DNA from 2 places in the Alteribacillus bidgolensis genome. Region 1 is predicted to be linked to the other one. Evidence: predicted binding sites of a transcription regulator. Region 1 holds the regulator's gene; the other holds the start of a gene.

What was found. The regulator NrdR, encoded in region 1, represses ribonucleotide reductase genes. The targets are predictions, from matches to a motif close to AACACNATATATNGTGTT.
Region 2: CEF16_RS02510 (vitamin B12-dependent ribonucleotide reductase) is a predicted target of NrdR. The motif match lies at 6,014-6,031, and genes of this name have one in related genera.

The regions. Positions count from the first base shown of each region.
Region 1 covers NZ_KZ614149.1:2,044,199-2,059,572, forward strand. Annotated here, with positions in the region: gene CEF16_RS10255 (3D domain-containing protein) at 1-567, opposite strand, end outside; gene CEF16_RS10260 (xylulokinase) at 788-2,236, shown strand; gene ytxC (sporulation protein YtxC) at 2,767-3,633, opposite strand; gene CEF16_RS10270 (DNA alkylation repair protein) at 3,891-4,145, opposite strand; gene mqnC (cyclic dehypoxanthinyl futalosine synthase) at 4,379-5,488, opposite strand; gene dnaI (primosomal protein DnaI) at 5,637-6,569, opposite strand; gene CEF16_RS10285 (replication initiation and membrane attachment family protein) at 6,581-8,002, opposite strand; gene nrdR (transcriptional regulator NrdR) at 8,095-8,559, opposite strand; gene CEF16_RS10295 (glyceraldehyde-3-phosphate dehydrogenase) at 9,120-10,148, opposite strand; gene coaE (dephospho-CoA kinase) at 10,406-10,999, opposite strand; gene ytaF (sporulation membrane protein YtaF) at 11,070-11,711, opposite strand; gene mutM (DNA-formamidopyrimidine glycosylase) at 11,772-12,620, opposite strand; gene polA (DNA polymerase I) at 12,636-15,260, opposite strand.
Region 2 covers NZ_KZ614149.1:461,954-477,327, forward strand. Annotated here, with positions in the region: gene gcvT (glycine cleavage system aminomethyltransferase GcvT) at 1-456, shown strand, start outside; gene gcvPA (aminomethyl-transferring glycine dehydrogenase subunit GcvPA) at 476-1,834, shown strand; gene gcvPB (aminomethyl-transferring glycine dehydrogenase subunit GcvPB) at 1,824-3,311, shown strand; gene CEF16_RS02495 (rhodanese-like domain-containing protein) at 3,375-3,752, opposite strand; gene CEF16_RS02500 (lipoate--protein ligase family protein) at 3,997-4,833, shown strand; gene dat (D-amino-acid transaminase) at 4,920-5,759, opposite strand; gene CEF16_RS02510 (vitamin B12-dependent ribonucleotide reductase) at 6,126-8,693, shown strand; gene mntR (transcriptional regulator MntR) at 9,205-9,642, shown strand; gene CEF16_RS02520 (patatin-like phospholipase family protein) at 9,995-10,885, shown strand; gene CEF16_RS02525 (phosphatase PAP2 family protein) at 10,964-11,764, opposite strand; gene CEF16_RS02530 (SA1362 family protein) at 11,861-12,235, opposite strand; gene CEF16_RS25205 (DUF1385 domain-containing protein) at 12,607-12,684, opposite strand; gene CEF16_RS02535 (YqhR family membrane protein) at 13,234-13,695, shown strand; gene CEF16_RS02540 (M24 family metallopeptidase) at 13,851-14,921, shown strand; gene efp (elongation factor P) at 14,992-15,374, shown strand, end outside.

The DNA.
Region 1 (15,374 bases):
TTCAAGAATCTTTATATTTACTTTTTTGTTTCCCCACTGCAAGGCTTCGCTGCGATCGGAGAAAAACACATCAATTTTATTTCCTTTTATTGCACCGCCTGTGTCCCCTGCAACCGCTGTACCGTAACCTTCAACGTGAACTTCTGTTCCAAGCGGAATAACGTCCGGGTCAACAGAAATTACTTTTTTATCCGGATTTGCTTTTAAATTAATACCTGTTGCTGTAATTCCAGAACACCCGCTGCAATTAGCTGTATACGCTGTAGAGGAAACCGTCATTTCACTAGCGGTTTTTTGTTCCGATTGCTTCTCTGACGTACTTTCAGAAGAACTAGCAGACACAGAACCGTCTCCTGTAACATCAAGTTCCTGGTTTGGATATATCAAATTTGAAGAAAGATCGTTCCAGCTTTTCAGTTCAGAAACTGAAATATCATGATTTAATGCTATCCGATATAAGGTGTCGCCGCTTTCGACTGTATATGTATTAGAAGCCTCAGCATCATCGATTGATACACCAATAAGTAATGCAACCGCCATTGTTGTTGCTGAAATTAATTTCTTCAAATAAATTCACTCCCTTTTTTATCCTGCATTAGTAAAATTATCATAGTCATATTACAATAGTGTCTCAACGAATTTCCGTTTCGATTACACTATGATTACCATAACGAAATATTTTACATGCACCAAGGTGTTACAATGGATAAATGACATTACCAAATGACGGAAGACGTAGTTTTGCTTATATTTTGATCCTAAGTACTGTCAATGAAGGAGGTTCATCATGGAATACATTGCAGTTTTTGACGTTGGTACATCAGCTATAAAAGGATTACTGATGCAAAAAGACGGCTGCGTTTTCGAAGAGCGTTCTGCAGCCATTCATACATACAAAGGAAAACACGGGGAAAAAGAACAAAACCCCGAAGAATGGTGGACTGGCATGAAGTCTATTACAAGAGGATGGTTCGAGGAAAAGAATATACCTCCTGAGTCGGTGAAAGCTGTCACATTCAGCGGTCAAATGGAAAATGTCATTTTAATTAGAGAAGGAGAAAACACAGAGCGAGCTATTTTATATTCTGATATGAGAGCTGAAGAAGAATCCAGCTGGATTCAGAAACAACGCCCAGATTTACCGGACATTACAGCTAATGCTGTATCGGCCTCGACTCCGCTGGCCAAATTGCTTTGGTTGAATAAAAGAGAAAAAAAACCCGCCGCTGTCGTTTTCAGTGCGAAAGATTATCTCATTTATAAACTTACCGGAGTTATCACAACAGACAGTGTAACCGGTGCAACGACAGGTATGATGGATATCCAAACGAGAACATGGCACCCTGGTATACTGGAATCTTTCGGGATTGATTATTTCACCCTTCCAGCATTATTGTCACCTAATGATCTGGCCGGAAACGTGTTGCCCAGCGGGAATAGCGGTTTTCACGGAAACACTCCCGTTCTTTGCGGAGCAGGGGATGCAGGAGCAAGCACCATGGGAGCAGGAGCGATTCATGATGGTGACAGCTATTTTTACATCGGTACAACGGGCTGGGCTGCAGCTCCAACAAAAAGTCATTCCCCAAAAACCGCTGGTGTTTTCACACTAGCCCATGTGATACATAATATGAATATCTCAATAGCTCCTCTTTTGAATGCAGGCAATGTCTACGAGTGGACGAAAAATACATTTATGCCGGAGAGCTCGTATGAAACATTTGAAAATACTATTTCACAGTCTAAACCAGGTGCGGGCGGTCTTGTCTTTCTGCCTTATATTCATGGAGAAAGGTTCCCGGTTCAAGATAGCAATGCGAAAGGAATATATTTCGGTATCCAAGCGCATACAAGTCAAGCTGATTTTATGAGAGCTTCATTAGAAGGAATCTGTTATTCTTTACGGCATATTGCTGAAACAATAATAGAGGCAAAGGAAGGAAAAATCATTTTAATCGGCGGTGGAGCAAAAAGTAAATCATGGTGCCAAATACTTGCTGACATAACAAATAAAACAGTGAGTGTACCAGAAAATAGTGAATACTTGCCGGCTGTAGGCATAGCATCTACTGCTTTTCTTTATCTTGGCTGGGTGAAAGACGCTGGACAATTTGTTGACAGCTACATAAGTTGCCTTCCAAAAAACATATACCGACCCAATCAAAAGATTAGAAGCGTATATGAAAAAGGTTATAAACAATATGTAAAACTCTACCCAAGTACAAAAGAGATTTAAGGGAAATCGGCTTATCAACAATCTCTAAGTGGCTGTTTTCTAAAAAATAATATCTACTTAACTGGAATAAAAAACAAGCTGATTTTCTTAATACCCGAAAGAAAAAACAGCTTGTTTTTTTCTATTGCAGTGAATTTAGCTTAAGATGAATGTTGACTAGCATTTTTTCTCATGATAATTTTCATCTATATGTTTCATAAGAACAGAAAGGTAATCCATTGCATGGGGATATTGCTTTTGAATATAAATGTTAGAAAATAAAAAGCCTGAACTCAAACAGTTCCAGGCTCACGTATGTATTTTACACACACTTCGCTCATCTCTTCTCTGCTAACTTAAGCGGTATTTCCATACTGTAACTCTGCAGGACTTTAATGCATATAAGAATTTTTCCGCAACTTCTTCTATACTTATCATATCCGTAAAGGCGTTTGTTCCACTTTTTTACTGGAGAATAAAAAACTCCAACGGTCCAGGGTTGGAGTTTTTATCATTTAAGGATTTTATATATAGCTATTTTTTAAATGGTTCTACACGTTTTTATCCGATATATTTTTCAGAGGCCATTCAGACTGAGGATGAATTATTAATTTTTCTTGAAAAATCATTTCAAATGTTTGTACGGTCCCTTCCTCTCCGTCAGCGTATACGTGAAGTTCTTTAGGGGCTAGGCTTACCGCTGGACTAACTGCCATATATTCAAAGGGCAGGCTTTTTTCAAATACTAGCGTAGGTTCTAAATGATGGAGTCTCGTCCATTGATCTACCGGTTTTAAATGCTTATCGAGAAATACAGGTTTTTCTTTCAATAATACATGAAGCACGGAACATAACGAAGCAGTATACTTCAAATAATGACGGCAAGCTTCAATCATCGTTTGGTATTCTTGCTCCCACTTGTATTCATCAATAGCTGCTGACGCCGCTTTCATGAGCAGGTGATGATAATTACCAAGCCGAAATGTCAGCATAGGGTCCCATTGTATGACATCATTGTTTTTTATTTCTTCAGTTAATTCATGATAAACAAAATGCTTTCGTTGTTGTAACAGATTGGTTTCTGGCACCTCCTCTCGTTCCCCTTCAAGAAGAGAGTGGGCAATTTCAGTGATTGCGGGTGCCTCTTCTCTATAAAAAAAGGTCCGTTCAATATGTTCTTTTACCCAATACAGTTCTTTCTCTTCAATCATATAATCACATAGTGAAGAAGCAAGGTAAGGTATTATGCTTTCCTGCCATTGATCTTCTGTACCATCAAACTCCCATAGAACCCTCTCTTTATGTTTGTAGAGTTCACCTGTATATATACCCTTACGCTCCCATTCCTCCTTTTCCTTACTAAACCAATTAAAGATTACTTCGCTATCTGTTTCACATGCAAAACCGATCGAGAACAATCCTTCATTCCCCCCTGCTCACAAGACATGTCTTAATCCGAATTTTCATATAGGAGAGCTCCAGCTTTTGTTAGGCTGGTCCAGTTATACCTTGTTTACAATTGCAATCGTCTGCTCTGTTTTTATACCTATGGAAGAAGGAAGATAAAAATGCCTAAAATCAACGCAGAAATAGGAAAACCTTCCAGATTTCTTTCTAGAAGGTTGTTTTAGATGACATTTTAAACTGTGTATTCGTACTTCAAATGGGCAAACGTTTAAAAGGGCTTTGGCTGGAATTCTGCATGTTTAATAAAGGCTCTTTCGTCTTCAATTAATCCGCAAGCGCCGCATTGAATTTTTCGGGATGGACCATTGTAGCTGATATGAAACGAATCCATATTATCATTAGTGTATTGTTGAACAACTTCACCAGACTGCGGATCCAATTTTACGGGTGTTGCCATTTGTTCAATAATGTTGAAACGTGAACGATTACTTTTACAGTTTGGGCAAAGGTAAGGTTTTGTCAATTAGGACACCTCCAATGGTTATATTGCCCATTTTATTTCTGCTTATTACCATTTTTTAATTAACCTTTATCTATACTCCATCGAAGAAATAAAATTCTAATATGGACTGCTCGTGTTTACAGGGCATCTTCCCCAAACTATCCTATAAAAATTAAGAAAACGCTTATCCTCATGAAACCCTCTAAAGAGAGTCTTCATTAGACAAGCGTTTTTTATTTTTCTTTTGTTTTTTATTAGTTTTGCATCACAAAATCTTTTTCTGCTTTAGATTGTCCGTCAAAGCGCCGCAGAATGTTATATTTTGTATCACGCTGTGCCGGTATCTTGCCAGCCTCACGGATAAGCTGCAATATTTGATTTGTATTGACTTTATGTGTCGTCCCTGCAGCAGATACAACATTTTCTTCCATCATCGTGCTGCCAAAGTCATTACAGCCAAATTCCAGGGAACGTTTACCGGTTTCTGGCCCCATCGTAACCCAAGATGATTGGAAATTAGGTATATTGTCAAGGAATAACCGGGAAATCGCTACATTTCTTAAGTATCCCTCAGGCGAAATAATTTCACCTTTCATGTTTGTATTATCTGGCTGAAAGGTCCAGGATATAAAGGCAAGGAAGCAATTGCTTTCATCCTGAGCATCACGAATTTTTTGTAAATGCAATGCCCGTTCTTCATTCGATTCCGTCAAACCGATTACCATGGTGGCTGTTCCATGCATACCGACCTTTTTCGCTGTTTTCATACAATCGATCCATTGTTCTCCCGTACATTTCAAGCGGCTTACTTTTTTACGTGTTTCTTCTGTTAGAATTTCAGCGCCGCCTCCAGGAAGAGAATCCAAGCCAGCTTCATGCAGCTCCCTTAATACCTCTTCTAAAGAAAGACCGGAAACTTCTACCATCTTGTAAATTTCTGCAGGTGAAAAAGAATGCATCGTCATTCCTGGAAAACGTTTTTTAATTTCTCGAAGCAAATCCGTATAATAGCTAAATGACAGATCAGGATTTGTGCCGCCTTGCATAAGTATTTCTGTTCCGTCTACGTCAGCCGTTTCCTGGATTTTCTCAAAAATTTCTTCGTTAGATAGAACATACCCTTCATCAGAGCCAGGTCGTCTATAAAAAGCACAAAAACGACAATACGTATCACAGAAATTCGTGTAATTAACATTACGGCCGATTACAAAAGTAGTTACGGGGTCTGGGTGCCATTTCTTTGTTATTTCATTTGCTGCTGCTCCCATTTTTTCGATTTCATCACTTTCATACAAACGAACAGCATCTTCCATTGTTAAACGTTCACCATTTAAAGCTTTGGTGAGAATCGGATCTATACTCATTACAAAACCCCCAATTAAAAAAGTGGGAACCCTTCTAAGATTCATCTTGTCTATTACCAGACTGTATCTTACACATGTACTTAATAGGCAAGAACTACGTTTATCCTATCATAATTTTCAAAAGTATTCCCAGTATTAAGTTCGATTTTTACATTTCTCGACGGTTTTTTCCATCGATAAAAATCGATGTCGTTAAGTGCTTAATTCTTTCCATAATACGTTTGGCTTTTAATTGTTCAATCCCGCCCTTTTGGGAATAAGACAAATGCGTTTCGAGCTCATCATAATCATAATTTGAAGAATACAAAGTAGGCAGTTTTTCCATAAGACGATATTGCAAAATAACACCTAAAACATCATCACGAACCCAGGCAGAAGTCGTCTCTGCCCCAATATCGTCCAGTATTAACACTTCTACGTTCTTTACGTTATCTATTTTTTCCTGCACCGAACCATCTGATAAAGCTTGCTTCATTTCTCTAAAAAAGTCAGGTACATATACGATCATAGAAGAAATATCGCGTTCTGCCAATTCATTAGCAATCGCCCCCATCATATAGGTTTTCCCTACGCCAAATTTACCGTAAAGATATAAGCCGTTTGCATCTTCTCCGGGCTCAGCCTGCAAAGCGAATTTCAAGCATTGATTACTGGCTGACAGGCGGCTTGCATGGTCTTGTTCGATATCATCAAAGGTTGCTTCCAATATTTCTTTTGGAATATAAAGGCTTTTAATAAGCGACTGCTGTCTTTTTCGTTCATCAGCCTGTTTTTTTAACCGGCACGGGTGATACGTAATAAGCGGCTGCCCTTTATCGGTTACTAGCTCAGGCTGATATCCCTGCATCATATTAGGACATTCTGCTAAACCAGGACAAGCATCGCAATTTTGTCTTTCCCTTTTATACTCAAAAAATGTCATCATATGCGTTTCCATTTCTTTTGTTGTCCATTCCGGGTGTTCTTTGAGAAATGTTTTAATTTGCGGATACGATAATACTTCTTGTTTTAATTTTTCGTACCTCTTCCGCCAATTATTGTTATCCATAAAACGTTCTAAAGACGACCGGATTGAGTCCATATTAGGTCACCTCATTTTTGCCGGCTGCTTTTACGCAGTCTCAGCATTTCCTCAAACTGCTGTTTTTGTTTTTTAAGACTGGAGTCATTTAATATTTCTTTTTCAGGCTTGTCTGCTTTTTGCGCCCCATTTTCGAGCCATTTTGGGAGCTTATCTTTTCGTACATACGGGCGGTAAGAGCGTGCTTGTCCTGCTGTATTCATTTCTCCGCCGCCTGCAGGCTGCCTCTGCTTTCTCGTCTGGTATTCTTTTTTAGCTAGATCCATGGCTTCTTTTACGGTTTGAATATGTTTACGTGACCAATGTCCGGCTATTTTTTGAACAAGATTTTGATTGAGCTTCATGTTATTCGTTTTTAAAACATAGTCAATTAATACATTTACTACACCAGGCTGAAGCTGATAATCAAAAATCAAAGACTCAACCAGCTTCACATCAGAAAGCGGCACCTTCGCTCCATCCGATATACTTTCTAAAAATGCTAACGGAGAAGTTTGTTCGTAAAAAAGAATCATTTTTTCCTTTTCCGTAACGGGTTCTTTTTCTGACATTGTCCGGTGTTGGGCTGGCTGTGTACGCAAACCTAACGCCGGCGGTTCACTGCCATATTCAAACCGATACCAGTCTTGAACTTTTCGGCGAAGCTCTGCTTCATCTATCAAGTCATCATTAGAAAGAGACTGCTGAACGATTCTGCTCATTTCTAAAGGGTCAAGCCTATATACAAAGGCTAGACGCCGGATAACTGATTTAATTGGTTCATTTAATAGTTTATCCCCTTTGATAAATACGGGAAGATCAGCTTTTAATAGATCAAAGTCGAAGGCACTTTCATTAAAATGGATGTTCTGCTCGTGATAGTCTCCTTCCAATTCTTTGTCTTCTTCGACATTTGATAGATTGTTGCGTGGATTAATTTCTGAGTATTGTAAAGATGAAAAAACATCGTTAAATGCAGCTGTTACTTCGGAATAGGCCCGCGTATCCACTGCTTCGATCAAAAACCGACTGCGCAGTTGAATGTATCGATCTTTTCCTAGTTTATTATACAAAAAAACACTCAGTACATCATTTTGAAAAAATTGGGCAGGAGTCATTGGAGGCTGTAATTCATATATAAAAAATGTCGACTTTTCTTCCTGCCGGCGAAACGTCCTCATTAAGCCGATCCCTTCCAAAATACGTCTTGCATCATAAATATCATCAAGCGGGAGGTTCAGCATTGCCATTAATTCGTGATGTGTTGCTTCCCCGCTCCAAAAACAATCTTTTTCCAGCTTGCTCCATAACATATTATACAAAGAAATAGCTGTTGCTCCTGTTAAAGGCTGATACAACAGCTGCAGGGTTTTATGTTCTCTGTTTCCGAGCTGATCTGCCGTTCGCACAGCATAACGATCAATTGGCAGCAGTTCGGTCCAATGAAGTGACATACCGCCCCCCCTTTCAAAAATAACCAAAAGCTTTTCTTATAGATAGTAAAAACGTGGAAAAAAGAGCTTAGGCCCTTTTCCATAAGCTCCTGTTACTTTTCATTATCTTTACTAATGAGTTCTTTTAATTCATTGATAAATACATTTATATCTTTAAATTGACGATATACAGAGGCAAATCGTACGTAAGCAACATCATCTACCGAAGCAAGCCGCTCCATCACCATTTCACCTATATCTTCGCTTTTTATTTCTGATTTTCCGTCACTGCGCAGTTGTTGTTCAACAGCGTTTACAATTTCTTCCAATTTCTCTAGTGGAACTGGCCTTTTTTCACATGCTCGAATTAAACCGCGCAATATTTTTTCTCTGCTGAACTCTTCTCTGGTTCCTTCTTTTTTTACGACAATCAGAGGAATTTCTTCTACGATCTCAAACGTAGTAAAACGATGGTGACAAGCATCACATTCCCGACGACGCCGAATAGATTTTCCTTCATTGCTTGGTCTTGAATCCAAAACTCTTGTTGCATCAGAGTGGCATGCAGGACAAAGCATTTTATATCATCTCCATTAAAAACTCGGCTTGTCGCCTTTTAAAGGCCCCCTGAAAACACCACGTATGGTGCAGCGGTGCATTCGTACGTCGTCCTGATTGTGAATACCATCATTTTTCTTATACTGTTTATCATAACTTTCGTAACAGTATTAGAAAAACTTGGCTTGCCGCCATGAATAAAGGAAAACACCTAGGCAAAGGTAAACTTTCTTAACGTACAAAAAACCGCGACTTAGAAGCCGGCTTTTACGCTCATATTATATATATTTTCTATCATACCATTTTGGATAACGTCTTGGAAAGGTGGATATTTCTCTCCTAAGAAAAGCATATGTATTAGCGGATTTTAAAGCGTCGACTTGAACGGGACATGCATGATTTATTTCTTTTCACTCGAGCCTCTCGGTACTGTAAAATCATATTTGCTGCCGATCCCTATGGCAGAAGACGTAGCTTTGCTTATACTTTTACCCTTTAACAAATTTAAACTTTCATGAAGCATAAGAAAAACCCGGCTTATGAACGGCCGGGTTGAAAAATATTACATCATTATATTCAATTATGCACTCACCATTGATTTTTTGTGTATTTGTTTCCCTACATAACGTACTAAATCAACTACTCGGCATGAGTAACCCCACTCATTATCATACCAAGCAAGAATTTTCGCTTGCCGGTCGTTCATTACCATGGTAGATAATCCATCAATAATAGAAGAATGTTCGTTGCCGTTAAAATCTACAGATACTAATGGATCATCTGTGTATGCCAAAATTCCTTTTAAATCTGTTTGAGCTGCATTTTTCAATGCTTGGTTAATGCTTTCTGCAGTAACTTCTTTTTCCGTGTCTATCACAAGGTCTACAAGTGATACATTTGGAGTAGGAACTCTTAAGGCCATGCCGTTCATTTTTCCATCGAGATTAGGAAGAACTTTAGAGATCGCCTTGGCCGCTCCAGTGGAAGTCGGGATAATAGATTGACCGCATGCTCTTGCCCTCCGTAAATCTTTATGAGGGTTATCAATATTTTTCTGATCGTTCGTGTAAGAATGAACCGTTGTCATCAAACCGCTTTCAATTCCAAACGAACGATCAAGTACTTTTACTACTGGAGCAAGACAGTTTGTTGTACATGAAGCGTTTGAAATAATATGGTGGTCAGCCGGGATATAATCTTCCTCGTTAACTCCCATAACAATTGTAACGTCTTCATCTTTTCCCGGGGCGGTAATGACTACTTTTTTGGCCCCTGCTTCTATATGAAAAGATGCTTTTTCTTTTGTTTTAAATTTTCCGGTTGCCTCGATAACTACATCCACATCCAAATCTTTCCAGGGAAGGTTTTTTGGATCACGCTCACTAAGCAGATGTATTTTTTTCCCGTCTACATAAAGGGCTTCATCTTTTCCTTCTACTTCTTTATCAAATACACCATGAATGGAATCATATTTTAAAAGATGAGCTAATGTTTCGGCAGGATAGCTGGCATTTACTGCCACAACATCCAAAGAATCATCCGTCAGCGCTTTTCGGAATACCATCCGGCCAATCCGCCCAAATCCGTTTACTGCTACTTTTGCTTTCATACAGAAGAGCCTCCCTGCAATTTATGATATACTAATTAATCCCTTTTATAAAATTAGTATATCACATTAAGGCTTTTTGGTACTATTTATTTTGAAATTTTTTTCGAAAACCTCAATTGCCCTAGTACATTTTTAATTAGAAAAACCGGAACCTTAGTTTTCTTATACTTTGATTCTTTAGTAAAGTTAAACTTTTCTAAGGAATAAAAAAGGCTCCAGACGGTATGTGCACCGAACCAGAGCCTCGTTTTCGTTTTTCATGTAATATTCCAATCTTGCAATATGTTTTCAAGCTGCGTAATGGACGATTCTCTTGTATCATTATTATCAATAATCGCGTCTGCGAATTGCTTTTTCTCCTTTAACGGCATTTGGGAATCGATCCGGTTGTTCGCATCTTCTTCTCCCTCTTGATCTCTTTCCATTAATCTTTTCTTTTGAGTCGTGTCATCTACATATACAAGCAGTACTTTATCGACCATGAATTGAAGATTATTTTCAATCAACAAAGGTAGATCAAACACAATGTTTTTACAGCCTTCTTCTTGAAATCTTTTTTTCTTTTCAATCATACGCTGCCTAATCGCTGGATGCATAATCTGGTTTAATATCTGGCGCTTGGAGTCATCACCAAAAATGGCTTGCCCTAATTTTTTTCTAGCAATCGTTCCATCATGCTCAAGGATTTTTGTTCCAAACTGTTCTAGCACCTTTTCATAGGCAGCTTCACCCGGTTCTACTACCTCTCTAGCAATTTCATCTGCATCTATGACAGGAATGCTGTGTTTTCGAAATTGATCGGCTATTAAACTTTTGCCACTGGCAATACCACCTGTTAAACCAATAATCATTGCCATCTCTCCTCTTTGCAGGGCTAATGAAGAAAGAAGAGCCTGGATCACAAGCTCTCTTCTATTCTCTCTAATGCAAGTTCCATAATCCGAGGCAAATAAGAAGCACGCCTGGTACAAACGATAATTTTTGTACTATTTCAAAGGCTGCTAGCTTCTTACCGCCTTTCATTCCGCCTGCTAAAAACAATGAACACATGAAAGCGACAGCTCCAGCCAATAAAAAAGGGGACAAACCAAGCAGTGATGCTCCGATTCCAGCGCCAAAGGCATCTAATGACAGCGCTGTCCCGAGAAACAGAGCTTCTCTTGGACTGATGCTTCCTGAATGGTCCATATCTGCTTGATCCGGCTGTTTTATAATACTCACTAATTGAGACAACATTCCCCTTTTTTTCCCCGCTTCATCAGATGGTTTTTCTTTCTCTAACGGAGAAGCTTTGTTATCCTTTATAACCTGAATCAGTGCCCAAACACCGATAAGAATTAAAATGCCGCCTCCAATCGTTTCTGTTACAGCCGGGGGCACATACGCTGAAAGCACTGATGCTGCTGTTCCTCCTATTAGTACGGACAGCCCCGAGCATAAACCAATAAATAAAAGAGATTTTACTGGCAGCTCTAAGCCGCGTAATCCATAAGCCAAGCCTGCTCCAAAACTATCTACACTAACTGCAAATGCCAACAAACTTAAAGAAATGAATTCTGTCATAGGAGATGGGCTCCTCCCTGTCTGCGTCTACGACAGTATATGGAAAGGGCCCATTCAGTGTTACTTTCCTTTTAGAGCAACAATTGCCGGCTGACAAGAAGAGCAATAATGCGTCCCCCTGCCGGCCACGACTGTTTTTATAATTTCACTTCCGCAAACCCTACACCCTTCTCCTTGACGGCCATATACATGTAACTCCAATTGAAACAATCCCATTTCTCCATTCCCGTTTACATAAGAACGAACAGAACTTCCACCTTTAAGAACAGCATTACTAATTGTTTCTTCTACTTTTTCGTGTAATGCTGCAATTTTGCTGTTAGATAAAAGAGCTGCTTTTGTATCAGGACGTATACCTGCTTTAAACAAAGCTTCATCCACATAAATATTCCCAAGCCCAGCAACCGCCCGCTGATCTAATAGGACCGTTTTCACATCCCGGCTCGTAGCTTGAAATGTTTCTTTTAAATAATCAGGCGTGAACGTTGGATCCTCAAAAGGCTCAGGACCTAATTGGCTTAATGGCTGAGTACTCATCTCTTCTCCTTTTGGAAATAAATGCATGGTGCCAAATTTCCTTACATCTTTATATCGTAATTCTGTTCCGTCTGAAAAGAAAAAACGGACATGGGTATGTTTATCAGGGGCACTTCCATCTCCCATCTCATACTTTCCTTCCATTCTCAAATGGGAAACTAACACATAATCATTAAGCTGAAATGTCAAAAATTTTCCTCGGCGCCCAATATGCTGAATTTCCTGTCCATGCAGCAGCATATCAAACGCTTCTATGTCATCAGGCTTTTTTATGATTTTAGGCCATGTTACATCTACTTGTTCTACTTTTTTCCCTTTAACTAGTTTTGTTAATGTTCGTCTGACAGTCTCCACTTCCGGAAGTTCCGGCATCGTCACTTTCTCTCCTTACTTTGCATCATACCAAGTTGGCCCGTAAGAAACCTCAGCTTTTAGAGGAACATCAAGCTGCATGGTTTGTTCCATCACTTTCGGTACGAGCTCTTTCATTTTATTTACTTCTTCTTCAGGCACTTCAAAAATTAATTCGTCATGAACTTGAAGCAGTAAACGACTGTGTAAGTTTTCCTTTTCTAATGTGCCGCTGACATCTACCATCGCCTGCTTAATAATATCAGCCGCTGTTCCCTGAATCGGAGTGTTCATTGCCGTACGTTCTGCAAATGAGCGGCGGTTAAAGTTTCTGCTTGTAATTTCCGGCAGATAGCGGCGGCGGTTTAACAAAGTCGTCACATAGCCTTTTTCCCGAGCTTCTTCTTTTATATCTTCCATATATTCTTTGACATTAGGATAACTAGAAAGATACCGGTCAATGAATTCTTGTGCTTCTTTTCTTGTTATACCAAGACTTTGCGATAACCCATAATCCGATATACCGTAAACGATTCCAAAATTTACCGCTTTGGCCGTTCGTCTCATATTGGCTGTAACGTCTTCTTGCTTCACATGAAAAACGTCCATTGCCGTTTTTGTGTGAACGTCCATGTTTTTCTGAAAGGCTTCTAGCAGCCCTTTGTCTCCAGCAATATGAGCTAAAACGCGAAGTTCAATTTGAGAATAATCGGCCGCTAAAATAGACCACCCTTTTTTCGACGGGACAAATGCTTTGCGAATGCGGCGTCCTTCTTCAAGCCGAATGGGGATATTCTGCAGATTCGGCTCGGTAGAACTGAGCCGGCCTGTTTGTGTTATCGCTTGATTAAATATTGTATGAATCTTGCTTGTATCAGGATGAATTACTTTCAAAAGTCCTTCAATGTAAGTGGATTTTAACTTTGCAACTTGCCGGTACAACAAGAGCTTTGGAATAATTTCATGCTGGTCTTCAAGTTTTTCGAGCACATCGGCTGAAGTAGAATAGCCTGTTTTTGTTTTTTTGATAACAGGCAGATTCAGCTTTTCAAACAGTATAGGACCAAGCTGTTTTGGAGAATTAATATTAAATTCCGTTCCTGCCAGCTCATGAATTTCTTTTTGTAATTCATCAAGCTTTGCATCCAATTCTTCTCCCATTTTCTGCAGTTGCTCTTTATCTACTAGTACACCAGACGTTTCCATTTTGCCAAGAATAAGTGAAAGCGGCATTTCTAATTTTGTAAAAAGGTCATATTGTTCATTTTTCTTCAACTCTTCTTCTAATGTGCTTTTTAAAGAAAAAATAGCCTCACCTTTTCGAACCAAGTGATCGGCAAGTGTAATTTCTTCTGGAATCGCTCGTTTTGCTCCTTTTCCATATACAGCATCATCCGAGTGAACGATATGTTTGTTTTTTCTGGCGGCAATATCTGCAACATTGTGAGAAGAGACAGAAGGATCAATTAAGTAAGAAGCAATCAGCATATCATGTGTCACACCAGCAAGTGTAATACCCTTCCAGCCTAAAGCTACAACGCCGCGTTTTGTATCAAACATGTATTTTTCTTTTGAGTCATCTGCTGCCCACTTATGAAAGCTTTCTGATGATAATGCCGTGTCAAGTGGAATATAATATCTGCCTGTTTTATTAACAACTGCAATTCCCCAAATATCGGCATGGTGGTAATTTTCACTTGGAACTTCCACTACTAAAGCAGAAGGACTAGCGAGTATTTCTTCGGTGACATTTTCAACCTTCTCGAAAGGCACATCTTCTAGCTCCTGCTTTTCTTCTTCTGCATCATCAAATTTGCTAAGAAGAGATTGAAACTCCAATTCTTTAAACAGATCTATTACTTTCTTTGTGTCTAAGTCTTGGCACTTTAACGTATCAATCTGCACATGTATAGGTGCGTTTCTAAAAATGACGGCTAATTCCTTACTCATTAAAGCTTGCTCTTTATTTTCTTCAAGCCGTTCTTTCATCTTTTTCCCTGAAATCTGGTCAATCGATTCTAATACGGCTTCTACCGATCCGTGTTCTTTTAATAATTTTAAAGCAGTCTTTTCTCCAATCCCAGGTACTCCAGGAATATTATCAGAGCTGTCACCCATTAGCCCTTTCATGTCCACTATTTGTTTAGGGTTTATTCCATATCTTTCATCTATAGCTTGAATATCATATGTTTCTACATTTGTTATCCCTTTTTTTGTAAGACTTACCTTGGTTTTATCTGAGACCAGCTGCAGTAAATCTTTATCACCTGAATATACTTTTACATCCCAAGCTTTTTCTTCTGCTTGTTTTGACAATGTTCCTATAATATCATCTGCTTCATAATTGGCTAATTCTGTATGGGAAATATTAAAAGCATCAAGCATTTCACGAATCAATGGAAGCTGTTCGGATAACTCAGAAGGGGTCTTCTGTCGTCCAGATTTATATTCATCATATGTTTCATGACGAAAAGTCGTTTTACCTGCATCAAACGCAACGAGCAAATGGGTTGGATCCTCTTCTTCAAGCACTTTTAATAACATTGTTGTAAACCCATATACAGCATTTGTGTAGACGCCTTTATCATTATTTAAAAGCGGCAGAGCAAAAAAAGCCCGATACGCAATACTATTACCATCAATTAAAACCAGCTTGCTCAATGAGAAAGCCCCTCTCTATCTAAATTAATTCGTCATGTTTTCATCCAAATATATTTTATCACAGACACGCATTTATTACTTCCAAAGGATCAACGGTGCTGCACAGGTTTGCCT
Region 2 (15,374 bases), 1.6 Mb from region 1:
GCAGGAGAGTCAGAAGGAATAGCGCCATGCGGACTTGGGGCCCGGGATACGCTTCGCTTTGAAGCTCGTCTTCCTCTTTACGGTCAAGAAATAGATGAAACGATCAGCCCGTTAGAGGCAGGTCTTGGGTTTGCTGTTAAACTGCAAAAAGATAGTGATTTTGTAGGTAAAGAAGCATTAAAAAAAGAGAAAGAATCCGGGGTTAAACGGAAAATGGCAGGGGTTGAAATGCTGGAAAAAGGCATACCTAGAACCGGTTATGAAGTGCTAAATGAAAAAGGGGATATCATTGGCCGTGTAACATCGGGAACGCAATCACCGACACTCGGAAAAAATATAGGACTTGTTCTTATACAAACACCGTATACCAAACTGGATACAGAACTTTATATAAAGATACGCAAAAAAACATTAAAAGCTGTCGTTATTTCAACACCTTTTTATAAAAAGGCTTAACAAAAAGGAGGCTGGAACATTGAGTTTTCGATATTTGCCAATGACAGAAGAAGATAAACAAGAAATGTTAGATTATATTGGAGTTAAAAGTACAGGTGAGCTTTTTTCAGAAATACCCGAAAAAATTCGATTTACTGGAGAAATGAACCTTGCTTCTCCTTTATCGGAACCGGCACTTATAAAAGAATTTCAGCAGCTAAGCAGTGAAAACGATAATATAAAAGTGTACCCCTCGTTTTTAGGAGCTGGAGTTTATGATCACTACATCCCATCTGTTGTCGATCATGTTATACGGAGATCTGAATTTTATACAGCTTATACACCTTATCAACCTGAAATTTCTCAGGGAGAACTTCAGGCCATTTTCGAATTTCAAACAATGATCTGCGAATTAACTGGGATGGAAATTGCTAACTCCTCAATGTATGACGGGGCGACTGCTTTAGCAGAAGCGGCATTAGTGGCGGCAAGTTACAGCAAGATGAAAAAAACAAAAATTATCGTTTCAGAAGGGGTTCATCCAGAAGCATTAGAGGTTTTGAAAACGTACGCTAGCGGTCCCGATTTGACTGTTCAACAAATTCCCCTTCTTAAAGGACAGACAGACGTTGAGGCGGTAAAAGATGCAATAGATGACAGTACAGCAGGAGTTATTGTTCAATATCCGAATTTTTATGGTTCTTTAGAAAATTTAAAAGAAATGGAAAAAGCGGCACATGATTATAAATCTTTATTTATTGTATCAAGCAATCCTTTGGCGCTTGGTGTTCTGACTCCGCCTGGAGAGTTTGGCGCCGACATCGTCATAGGGGATGCGCAGCCTTTTGGGATCCCTTCGCAAATGGGAGGACCTCATTGCGGCTATTTTGCAGCTTCTAAGAAATTAATGAGAAAAGTGCCTGGCCGATTAGTTGGACAAACAGTAGATGAAGATGGACGACGGGGTTTTGTGTTGACAATTCAAGCTAGAGAGCAGCACATCCGTCGTGATAAAGCAACTTCGAATATATGTTCCAATCAGGCTCTAAATGCTTTGGCTGCATCCGTTGCGATGAGTGCTCTTGGAAAAAAAGGACTCAGACAAATGGCGGTACAAAACATAAAAAATACTAATTATCTTAAAGAACAGGTAAAAAATACAGGTATAAATATTGTAAATGAACAGCCTGTATTCAATGAGTTTGTTATTGATGTAAAAAGACCAGTGTCATCTATAAACAAAAAGCTGAAAGAAAAAGGGATCATTGGCGGTTTTGATCTATCTAAAGTCGATAATAACCGTAATGAACAGATGCTTGTATGTGTGACGGAGCTAAGGTCAAAAGAAGAAATGGATTATTTTGCTAGAGAACTGGAGGGTGCCGTAAATGCAGACTGAAGAACATGCCCTTATTTTTGAATTAAGCAGACCAGGGCGGATTGGTTATTCTCTTCCTGAAGATGAGCTGATTGAAACAGATGTGGAAAATTTACTCCCAGCAGAATATCTTCGAACGAATGAACCAGAACTTCCTGAAGTATCAGAATTACAGATTATGAGACATTACACAGCATTGTCTTCTAGAAACCATGGCGTAGACTCAGGTTTTTATCCGTTGGGTTCTTGTACAATGAAATATAACCCGAAAATTCATGAAGACATTGCTCGTATGCCGGGATTTGCTCATGTTCATCCTTATCAGCCGGAAGAACAGGTGCAGGGAGTTATGAAAATGATGTATGATCTGCAAGAATCCCTTGCTGAAATTACAGGGATGGATCAAGTTACCTTGCAGCCTGCTGCCGGAGCACAAGGAGAATGGACCGGTTTAATGATGATCAGATCTTTTCATGAAGCCAATGGAGATCATCATCGAAACAAAGTTATTGTCCCGGATTCTGCTCACGGAACGAATCCTGCTTCCGCTACTGTTGCAGGGTTCGAAGCTGTCACCGTGCATACAAATGAAAGAGGTCTTGTTGATTTGGATCATTTAAAAGAGGTGACAGGCGATGACACGGCAGCGCTTATGTTAACTAATCCAAATACGTTAGGTTTGTTTGAAGAAGATATAGTAGAAATGTCGGCTATAATACATGATGCTGGCGGCAAATTGTATTATGATGGAGCAAATTCCAATGCGATCCTCGGCATTACAAGACCAGGAGATATGGGATTTGATGTGGTTCATTTAAACTTGCACAAGACGTTTACAGGGCCGCATGGAGGAGGTGGTCCAGGAAGCGGACCAGTAGGTGTTACAAAAGAGCTTGCCCCTTTTTTGCCTAAACCAATATTGATAAAAAGTGAAACAGGTTATACATGGGAAAATAACCGGCCGAACTCCATTGGAAGAGTAAAACCGTATTATGGTAATTTCGGGATTAACGTACGAGCATATGCGTATATTCGAACTATGGGAGCAGAAGGGTTGAAAAAAGTTTCAGAATACGCTGTGTTAAATGCTAACTATTTAATGAGAAGACTTCAGCCTTATTTTGAGCTTCCATACAATCGTAACTGTATGCATGAGTTTGTACTATCAGGAAAACGTCAAAAGAAGCTTGGCGTAAGAACCCTGGATATGGCAAAAAGACTGCTCGACTTTGGGTACCATCCACCAACTATTTACTTTCCAATAAATGTGGAAGAATGCATGATGGTTGAGCCGACAGAAACAGAATCAAAAGAAACACTTGATGAGTTTGCAGATGCAATGATACAAATTGCCCAAGAAGCAGAAAAAGATCCAGAAATTGTTCAAGAAGCTCCGCATACGACTGTAATCAAGCGGCTCGATGAAACATTGGCAGCACGAAAACCCGTTTTAAAATATAAAAAACGGGCAGATTCAGAAAATAAAGTAAAGGCCTAATAAAAAGGCTGTTTATTTAACAGCCTCCAGATTGTAAAAACCCCTGCTTGTTGGTTAGGGGTTTTATTTTTTGATTTTACCTGTCCATTTCTTAAACCCTTTTTTTAAATGAAAAATATTATCCGTACCGCGTTGTTTCTTGATGATTCTTGCGGCCTGCCGGCTTCTTCCACCAGATTGACAATAGAGGTATACAGGCTGGTCTTGGCGTATTTCATTAATTCGTTGTTTTAACTGAGATAAAGGGATGTTTCTAGCACCAAGGATATGTCCTCCGTTAAACTCGCGTGGTTCGCGAACGTCAATTAATTGTGCTTTCCGATACCCTTTTTTAAACTCACTCTCGTTCAACTCTGTTAAAAATTTAGGATTTACAAAACGCCGGACAATCATAAAAACGAGAACGGCTGTTAATATTCCCCATAAAATCCATGTAATCATTATCAATTCCCACTCCTTTATTAGGCTACATGATGTATTATAATAATGATTCTATCACTAAGCAAAACCTTTTGATTGGAAACTTTTTAACAATCATCAAACTTTTGTTTTTTTAAAAGGTTTGGTAGACTATTTTTGCACTAAAAAAAAATTAATACAGCCTATCGCAATTCTCTATTAATGAGGCTTTTTCAAGCTGAGTGTTGTTCTGTTGGGGAAAGAACAGGAAGAAAGGTGGAGGTTAATGGATAAAGAAACATGGTATTTTATTGATTCGGGCAATTGTTCTCCTGCTTATAATATGGCGATGGATGAAATGCTGCTTCATTGGCACAGCAAGGGGGTGCTCCCGCCAATTGTTCGTTTTTACGGATGGAATCCAGCAACACTTTCTATTGGTTATTTTCAAAAAGTACATAAAGAAATAGACTTTGAGGCTGTAAACAAATATGGACTAGGATTTGTTAGACGGCCAACAGGTGGACGCGGGGTACTTCATGATCAAGAGTTAACATATAGTGTGATCGTTTCAGAAGAACACCCGCAAATGCCTGCTACAGTAACAGAAGCTTATCGAGTTATATCAGAAGGAATTTTACAAGGATTTCGGTATCTTGGACTGGATGCTTATTTCTCTGTTCCACGTACGAAAGAAGAAGAAAATCAATTGAAAAATCCCCGTTCTTCCGTATGTTTTGATGCACCCTCGTGGTACGAACTGGTTGTAGAAGGAAGAAAAATAGCAGGAAGTGCTCAAACAAGACAAAAAGGGGTTATTCTGCAGCACGGTTCGATTATTTTAGATATAGATGAGGATAAATTATTCAATCTTTTTAAATATCCAAGTGAACGGGTAAGAAAAAGAATGCAAAAAGCATTTAAAAATAAAGCTGTGGCGATCAATGAGCTGAAGAGTTCACCAGTTGAATTAAAAGATGTTTCTGAAGCATTCCATAAAGGTTTTGCTGATGGCTTGAATGTAGGTTGGGAGCCTTATCAATTAAATGATAGAGAAGAAAGAGAAGTATGGGAGCTTGCAAGGACCAAATATGAATTGGAAGAATGGAATTTCCGCCGTTAATGGAAAGAGCGGTTCCGCTATGACAAAGGAACCGCTTTATTGTTTGTCTTTTTAGTGAAACGGTAATAAATTAAGTAGAAACAATTCTAACCAGCATGTGTATGTTCTTTAAAAGCTTGCTGCAGCTTTCGGGTAATAGTCCCAGGCTGCAAAGATGTTTCAATCGAACCTTTTATATTTATTACCGGCATGATTTCAAGAGTGGTACTAGTCACAAAAATTTCATCAGCATTTATCGTTTCTTCAAGGGAAAAAGCTTCTTCAAAAATTGGGATTTTTTCTTCCTGTGCAAGATTAAATACGTGTTGCCTGGTAATGCCGTTTAAAATATAGTGATTAGCAGGATGTGTGTAAATGACACCTTTTTTGACGATGAAGATGTTAGAGGAAGACCCTTCTGTGACAATGTCTCCTCGATGCTGTAAAGCTTCATCACAATAATAGTCTTCTGCTCTTCTTTTTGCCATAACATTACCAAGCAAATTGATCGTTTTAATATCACAACGGAGCCAGCGTATATCTTCCGTTGCCAGCAGGGAGATTCCGTTTGTTTGTTTAGTTACAGGTATTTCTGCTTCTTTTGTAAATGCAGTTATGACGGGTATTATATCTCGAGAGTAAAGATGGTCTCTAATTTGTTCGCCTCTAGTCATTTGTATATAGACGTAACCGTTTTTGATATCATTTTTTTGCAATAGGTGCCTGATGTTTTCCTTCAGTGTAGTAATGGAATAAGGAAGGGGCATGTCTAGTTCTTTAGCACTTCTTAAAAAACGTTCAAAATGTTCATCAAACAAGAATGGTAATCCATCGTACACTCGGATAACTTCGTAGATACCATCGCCGAAGTAGTAACCTCTATCATCGAAATGGACATAGGCGTCGTGTCTTGATATTATTTTGTCTTTTAACCAAACGTATTCCAAAGTACAACCTCCATTCAGATGTCTTTTAAATAATTTGTTTCTTTATCTAAACTGTAACATACAATTTATTCAGGAACCGATAATATAAAAAAGTGTTTTGTTTTGACGAAAAATAAGATGATCCTGTTTTTTAAATCTGCAAGATAGAAATTAATGTAATTATATAAATGAATAAAGAGATGGTCAGATATGCTTGATTATTCTCTCGATATCGTATGTTTTTGTAGTTGACAAATTTCAGCAAAATTCTATTTATCACCATATATAGTGTGTTGGACATTTCAATAAATACAATATATTGATTTGTTGTAATTGAATATGGTAAGCTTAGACATACCATAGAATGAACGGGGAGGACGAAAAAAAATGGGTGCTACCATGCAGCAAGTAATAAAAGTTGATAAACAAAAGTTAAACCAAGATATTGAACTTTTCCCCCAAGTACACCCGGTTACCGAAGATATGCATATGACCAAAAAAGGTGTATCTCGTTTAGTAATGCTTGACCGGTATACCTTTAAAGATACAGAGAAAAAAACATTGAAAAACGGAGACTTTGTAGTACTGACTGTTAAAGAAGATCCAAAATTCCCAGCTAGAGGTTTTGGAATTGTCATGGAATTAGATTGGGATGCTGGAAAAGCTAAAGTATTAGTAGATGACAGTTTTCACCACGTGCTCGACCCAGAAGAAGCAGAAACAGGGCTAATAACGAGATCACTTGACGTCATCGAAAAACCGCTTGAAATTTACTATGAACAAATAGCGAAACGAAATGCTACAGGCCTAGCTGAAGTAGAAACAACAGATGAGAAACGAGAACAATCTTTTCAACGGTTTTATGAAGAATTGGTCAATATGAACTTCATTCCTGCAGGGCGTGTTTTATACGGAGCAGGAGCTAAAACAGATGTTACTTATTTTAATTGTTATGTGATGCCTTTTATTGAGGATTCAAGGGAAGGAATCTCTGAACACCGTAAACAAGTTATGGAAATAATGAGCCGAGGAGGCGGAGTGGGGACAAACGGATCTACCCTTCGACCTAGAAATACATTAGCAAGAGGTGTAAATGGAAAATCCTCAGGGTCTGTTTCCTGGCTCGATGACATTGCAAAGCTTACTCATTTAGTTGAACAAGGAGGATCCCGTCGTGGTGCTCAGATGATCATGCTTGCAGACTGGCACCCAGACATTCTCGAATTTATTATTTCTAAGATGCAAAATCCTCGGATTTTAAGGTTTTTGTTAGATCATACAGAGGATGAGCAGATTAAAATGTTAGTGAAAGAAAAATTAAAATTCAGTCCGTTGACAGAAACAGAAGAAGCTTTATATCAGGGAGTTTTAAATTATAAAAATATCCCAGGTCAAGGTGGATTTGATTCTAAAGTTATTCAAGAAGCAGAAGAAAAATTGAAAAATGGCGGAACGTATTCTGTCAATTCGCCGGAATTTTTAACAGGAGCCAACATTTCTGTATGTTTAACAAATGATTTCATGGATGCTGTAGAAAATGATGAAGATTATGAATTGCGCTTTCCTGATGTAGAAAATTACACAAAAGAAGAAATGAAACAGTACAATAAATATTGGCAGGAAATTGGAGATGTCCGTCAGTGGGAAGCAAAAGGATATGGTATTCGTACGTATCGAAAAATTAAAGCAAAAGAATTATGGAAGCTGATTAATATATGTGCCACTTACTCTGCAGAACCAGGTATTTTCTTCATTGATAATGCCAATGAGCAAACAAACGCTCAAAGCTACGGACAAAAGGTAGTGGCAACTAATCCTTGCGGCGAACAGCCGCTTGCACCATATTCAGTATGCAACTTAGCTGCAGTGAATCTTGCTGAAATGGCGGATAAAGAAAATAAAGTAGTAGATTTTGAGAAACTCAAGCAAACAGTAGAAACCGGTGTACGTATGCAAGATAATGTAATCGATGCGACCCCGTATTTTCTCGAGGAAAACACACATCAGGCCAAAGGAGAGCGGCGGATTGGCCTGGGTGTAATGGGGCTGCACGATTTACTGATTTACGCTGAAACAAGTTATGGATCAAAAGAAGGGAATCAGCTTATTGATGAAATCTTTAAAACGATTGCTACAACCGCGTACCGGACAAGTGTTGAATTAGCCAAAGAAAAAGGCAGCTTTCCATTTCTTGTTGGAGAGACGGAAGAAAAAACCAAAGAACTGCGTCAAGCATTCATTAATACCGGTTATATGAAAAATATGCCAGAAGACATACGACAAGCTGTTTTACAGCATGGGATCCGCAACTCTCATCTTCTTACAGTAGCGCCGACTGGAAGTACGGGAACGATGGTTGGTGTAAGCACCGGCCTTGAACCTTATTTCTCCTTTAAATATTATCGAAGCGGAAGGCTTGGTAAATTTATTGAAGTAAATGCAGAGATTGTCCAAGAATATTTGGAACAAAACCCAGAAGCCGATAACAGCAATCTTCCTGAATTTTTTATTTCTGCAATGGACTTAACACCAGAAGCACATGCTGATGTTCAATGTGTCATCCAAAAATGGGTAGACAGTTCTCTATCTAAAACGGTTAATGCCCCGCGCGGATATACGGTAGAACAGGTGCAAAAGGTGTATGAAAGACTTTATCGCGGAGGAGCCAAAGGCGGCACGGTTTATGTAGATGGAAGCCGTGATGCCCAAGTTCTTTCTCTAAAGGCAGAAGAAAATGATTTGGATGCCAGCACAGAAGCGACGGAGAACGACCAAGAAAAAAATGAAAATAAGGTTGTACTCGTAGATACAATCAAAGATGTACGTTCTACTACCATTAATTTTGGAAATGAAATCGGTGATACTTGCCCAGTTTGCCGAGAAGGAACGGTTGAAGATATGGGCGGATGCAATACATGTACTAACTGCGGTGCTCAATTAAAGTGTGGTCTGTAAATAAACTTTATCGAAAAAGAGGGGAAATCTCCTCTCTTTTTTTTATAACGGAATCAATTTCATAAGTGCTATTTTGATTATCAAAAACGAACATTATATCGATTGTAGCGGAAGTCGGCGACTGCAGGATAAGCTTGCTGAAGGCCCGCAGATAGCTTCCTGCCGAGGAGGCCGAAGCCAAGCCCCCGGCAAAGAAGACACTACGATAACGAATAAAGTGAGTGGAGTAGATGTCGCGCTTGTGCCCCGAGAGTGAAAGCGTCCGCCTGAAGAGAAAATCGAACGATGACGAGGAATTTTATAAAATGTTCGTTTATAATGATATAGAAATGTATTATGAAATTCATTCAACTACAAAGTATTATATTTATAAGTGTAAATGAGGTTTTCTGACAAAGAGCAATAAAAAGGCTGGTTTGTGGTTCAAAAGAATATATTGTACACTATATGAAGCACTAATTTAACTTAATTATCCATGTAACTATTGTTATCTCGTATTGGAGGAACCAGGATGCCCACCCCAAGTATGGAAGATTATTTAGAAAGAATTTATAAATTAATAGAAGAAAAAGGATATGCAAGAGTGTCGGATATAGCAGAGGCACTTGAAGTACACCCCTCTTCTGTTACGAAAATGGTTCAAAAACTTGATAAAAAAGATTACCTGGTGTATGAAAAATATAGGGGACTTGTACTAACAGCAAAGGGAAAAAAAGTCGGAAAAAGATTGGTTTATAGACATGAACTGCTAGAGGACTTTTTAAAATTGATTGGTGTAGATAAAGCATATATCTATGACGATGTAGAAGGGATAGAGCACCATCTTAGCTGGGATGCCATAGATCGTATTGGAGATGTGGTTCAATTCTTTCAAGAAAACGATGAAAGAATACAATTATTAAAAGAGATTCAGCGGAAAAATGAAGCGGATGAAATAGAAGAAATGTAAGCCTGTCCAAGAAGGGGCGGGTTTTTTTATACCTTAGGAAAGTTTAACTTTGTTAAAGGAACAAAGTATAAGTAAAACGACGACTTCCACCATAAGGACTCGGCGGCAAGCCGAGTTTTTCTAATGGTCTAAGAAATGATAATTGTTTCATATATTATTTGATCCATGTCTAGCTTCAGTGCCCAGCCGTGCGAACGAACACGATAAAGAGGAACTTTTTACTAAAACTGCGAATATTTGTTCCGGGTGCAGAAGTCAGTATCTAATGTGAAAAATGACGTTTTTATGTCAAGATCAACACATCAATGAAGTTTGGGCCATAGTATAAAAAAAAGTAATTGGGGAGAGGTCCATGAGAATTGATGGTGTTTTTGCTGGTGGTGGTGTAAAGGCATTTTCTTTTTTAGGAGCATTAGAAATAATGGAAGAACGAGGGTATTGTTTTGAGAGGACAGCCGGAACGAGTGCAGGTGCACTAATGGCAGCTTTAGTAAAAGCAGGATATACTGCAAAGGAACTTCAATCTATCATCATGCCATTAAAAGCAAACGACCTGCTTGATAAAACGAAATTAATGGAACATGCTCCGTGGCTGGCATGGTTGTCTGTTTATTGGAATTTAGGTTTATATAGAGGAGATAAACTTGAAAGATGGATAAACAGCTTGTTAGCCCAAAAGAATATTTATACATTTAAAGACCTTCCAAAGGGCAGTTTAAAAATTATTGCTTCAGACCTTACGTCTGGCAGGATAATGGTTCTCCCAGATGACCTTTCTAATTATGGATATAAAGAAGAAGAATTTCCAATATCTTTAGCAGTGAAGATGAGCTGTATGCTGCCTTATTTTTTTAGACCTGTCAAATTAAAAACAGGATATAGAAAAACGAACATTGTAGTAGATGGAGGAATACTAAGTAATTTTCCTTTATGGCTTTTTAAAGAACGAAAGTCAGGACGTTGTATACGACCAGTAATAGGATTTCAATTGTCCCCGTCTCTTAAGGAGATGCCCTATAATAAAATAAAAAATGCTGTGGAATTATATCAGTCACTGTTCGACACGATGAGAAAAGCGCATGACTTAATGTATATTTCAAAAAACGACGCGAAAAATGTCGTGTTTCTCCCTGTAGAAGATATTAAGTGTACACAATTTGATTTAGATAATCAGCAAAAAGAAGAATTAGTGAATATAGGACGAATAGAAACGAAAAAATTTTTAAAGAAATGGCAAGGATAAATTGGTTTATTCTCCATCTTCAAAAAATCATTCGTGGTTCTTTCGTTCATCAAAGCTCTTTTAAATAATCATGTAACGTTACAAGTTATTATTACGTATGCTTCCTGCTTGTTCATGCAAACCTAGCTTTATCGAAAGCATAGGGAGAAGCAGTGTTATCCAAAGACCTATAAATGCTGTATGTAAAAATTGCAGCAGTGTCGTTTGAGATAATAAGCTTTCTAGATAGACAATCAATAAAAGACCAACTAGTCCTGTGGCTGCCGCAGCGGCTTTTTTCCATAGATGTTTTGAAAAAATCATTCTGTTTTTAATCAATTCAAAACTATATCCCACTCCTCCTCCTAATAGAAGGCCAGCATAATGAGCTCCCTCTGGAAACAGAAGTAATAATGATGAAGGAAGCACCAGCGAAAAGGAAAAAATAATTGGTTCAGGAACGCTTCCGATCCAATCCATTGATCGATAAACAATATAAACAACAAAAATACCTAATAGTATCGCTACAATTATATCTTGAATGGAACGTTCGCCATAAAGGAGGGATACGAAGGAAGTAAAAAATATAATACTGCAAGCAAGAGCGGTATAACGGCGGTCAGATATTTCAGGAATAAGGAATCCCCAAAAGGCGGATGCAAGTTGCACCTCTTTTGGAGGGAATATAAATTCGAAAGATCCCGAGGAGAGCTCAGAAGTTTCAGCAGACGGAATGGTAAACTGCAGAAATCCATTGATATAAACAGAAATAGAAAAAATAACTAGTAAATTAAACCCTATATTTTTATCAATGGTCCAAAAAACCAGTGCTATGATGGTTAAATAAAACCAATCATTTATTAATAGTGCTGCAGTATTTGCCATCCAATCCATAAACATCTCTTTCCCTCCTTCGGTAAAGAGAATTTTTATCGCTAAAACAAATTACGGCTGGCAGTAAAAAGCAATACGTAAAGAAAAAGAACTGGGCTCAGCTTAAAAAAGAGCCCTGTTCTTTTTTCGATTCTTTTTCCCCTCAATTACAGTTAAATTATGATCGCTTCGCCTTTTATTTATTGGGCGAGAGGGGCGTTTTTTTAATGGTTTATTTTTAGTTTGAGGTTGTTTTACTGCTTTGTAGCTTTTGTTTTTAGTATTTGATTTAGGGCGTGCAGCAGTCTGATATTGGCTCATACTCATTCGTTTTAAAATCACCCTTGTAAATAAGAAATACATACCAACAGCAACTGCAGCACCTACAACCAGATAGGTAATTAAACCTAGTGGATTTGTTACCAGTTGATACCCTAACCCTAAAGCCGCCAGACCGAAAAGAAGGAGCAAAAAAGGATTTGCTGGTAGACGGGACATGGGATCACCTCCGCAATCCTATATTTTAAAATGCTATAAAAAAGCGGTTAAACCAACTTTGTTCGTTTCTCTTCTCTCAGTGACATTTGGAGTATATTCTTTTTCTCATTTATTACACTTAGAAAAGTATACGTTTTATTGGCACAAAGTATAAGCAAAACTACGGTATTCAACGTAAAAGATGCACGAAAAACGTGCTGCTACAGGACGTGGCGACTTCTAAGTTGAATTACAAAGGATATGTTGACTTCTGCACAGGAACAGGACATTCGTAAGATTAGCAGAAGTTCCTTATCTTTTGTTAGGCAGTTTTCATTCCAGCATCAATGAATGTTAAGGTATACCAACGCTTACATGATACGCGCCTGCTTTTAGCAGTGTTGATGTAAACGTGAATAATTTTTAATTTCTTCAAAAATAAGTGATTTTCCTGCTTCAAATGTATTTATAACTTTGTGTTCTTATAATATCCAGAATTTCAACAAAATCGGTTTAACAGGCTTTGATCTTTATAAATATTTCACGGAACGTCACTCAGTCGAATAAATGGAACTTCCGCAAATTATGACGTAGTGCACTTCGTAAGTTTTATTTTTCATCCTATAAGAAATTAAGTGTTTTAACTATAGTCAGTAACATTAATAATTATTACTACTATTCTACATTAATGAGCGATTTTCCTCTATAGCAAAGGGTATATTGAATTAAAAAACAGGAAAACTAAGATTACTGCCATTTCAACCAGTAAACGTTCTGTATTTATCCATTCCCTCTTTTATAAAAAAATACACCTGTAAAGAATAAAATACGTGAAGTTTATAAAAGTATGAATGAACTTCACATAAAAAAATGAATTAATCCTTCTCTTTGCAGCAATCTATATTAAATAATCAATGGATAGGTAATAGACCAATTTATTTTTTTTAGATATTAAGAAAATCTTTTTAAGGCTGATTTGATCTTTCTTATCATAGATAAATATTTTGTTCGGGAGGAAAATGATGGAAAATTATTGGTTATATCATCAAAGAGTAGCTGCAATTGGTTTTTTTGGAGGATTATTTTGGAGCTGTATTAGCTATGCCTTACATTATTTAAATTTTACTAAACTTGGGCCAGCTATGGCGATGCTGCCGTGGGCTCTGCCCGATTGGAAAAATTCCTACCTCGGCCATTTGACGGGTATCTTATTTATTTCGCTTTTGTCTATTGCTGTAGCTTTTTTCTACCGGTTTATATTTCAAAAATGGGATTCCATTTGGCCGGGAATTGGTTTTGGAATAGTTCTTTGGCTCGTTATTTTCTATTTGCTTCATCCATTATTTCCTGGGGTAGGTCCTGTGAATACATTAGGTACTTCAACGGTGGTCACAACTCTGTGTCTTTTTATATTATATGGTGTATTTATAGGTTATTCCATCTCTTATGAATACAACGAATTTCAACGCCACGAAGCGTAATCTATTCAAAAAAAACTCAGTATGGTAAAATATACTAAGGGCAAAAAACGAAAGAAACTAAAGTGTGTGTAAAAGTTCAGGCTTGTACACATGCTGCTCTGATGGTGCCTGATAACTGCCAGGCATAGTGTCAGCAATTATAGGGGAGGAATAGCATGAGCAATAGATTCGATCAACTTCGCCGTGTCTTAAGAGATCGCTCAGTTGAAGGTATATTTATAAACAGCCATACAAACAGAAGGTATATATCAGGATTCACTGGTACAGCCGGAGCTTTATTTGTTACGCAAACGGATGCTTATTTTATTACTGATTTTAGATACATACAGCAAGCCGAAGATCAATGCAGAGATTGTAAAATTATAGAACAAACTGCATCTATATATGCATCCTTAGGCAAATTAATAAAAGAAACGGACATTAAGTCTTTGGCATTTGAAAAGGAACATGTGAGCTATGCTGCATATGAATTTTTAAAAGAAAATGTCGATGCTGAATTAAAGCCGATGAAAGGTATCGTAGAAGCAATTAGACTAATTAAAGACGATAAAGAATTAGCAGTATTAAAAGAAGCAGCAGAAATAGCTGACAGTACTTTTAAACATATTGCTGCTTTTATTAAACCGGGTATGAAAGAAATAGATGTAAGTAATGAACTTGAATTTTTTATGCGAAAACAAGGAGCAGAGTCGTCTTCTTTTGATATTATTGTAGCATCTGGGTGGAGGAGTGCACTTCCACACGGAGTCGCAAGTGACAAAGTTATTGAATCCAGAGAGCTAGTTACTCTTGACTTTGGGGCGTACTACAAAGGATATTGTTCTGATATTACTAGGACGATTGCAGTAGGTGAACCTTCTGAAGAGTTAAAAAAAATATACGAAACTGTTTATGAAGCACAAACAAAAGCGGTGGAGGAGATAAAACCCGAAATGACCGGAGTTGAAGCGGATGCAATAGCAAGGGATTACATAAACAACAACGGTTATGGAAAATATTTTGGGCACGGCCTTGGACACGGTTTAGGGATGGAGGTTCATGAAGGGCCGCAGCTCTCTCCTAAAGGCAAAAATATATTGAAACCGGGAATGGTTGTAACCGTTGAACCTGGTATTTATGTTCCTGAGGTTGGGGGAACTCGTATTGAAGATGATATTGTGATTACGAAACAGGGGAATGAAAGACTTACCCGTTCTCCAAAAGAATTAATCATAGTTGGAGAATGATTCGTATATAAACGATACCTATGTTATAGTAGAACGGAATGAATGATTTGGCAGATATGGAGGAAATGTTATGATTTCAGTAAATGATTTTAAAACGGGCCTAACAGTAGAAGTAGACAATGACATTTGGCAGGTCATTGATTTTCAACATGTTAAACCTGGAAAAGGTGCAGCGTTTGTAAGGTCCAAATTGCGCAGCCTTCGGACCGGCAACATTCAAGAAAAAACATTTCGTGCCGGAGAAAAAATAAACCGGGCACACATAGAACGCCGCAAAATGCAATATTTGTATTCGAGCGGAGATGACCATACTTTCATGGATAACGAAACATTTGATCAACTGGAACTAACGAGTAAGCAAATTGAACAGCAGCTTAACTTTTTGAAAGAAAATATGGAAGTACAAATTATAACGTACGGATCAGAAACACTTGGAGTAGAAGTGCCAAATAC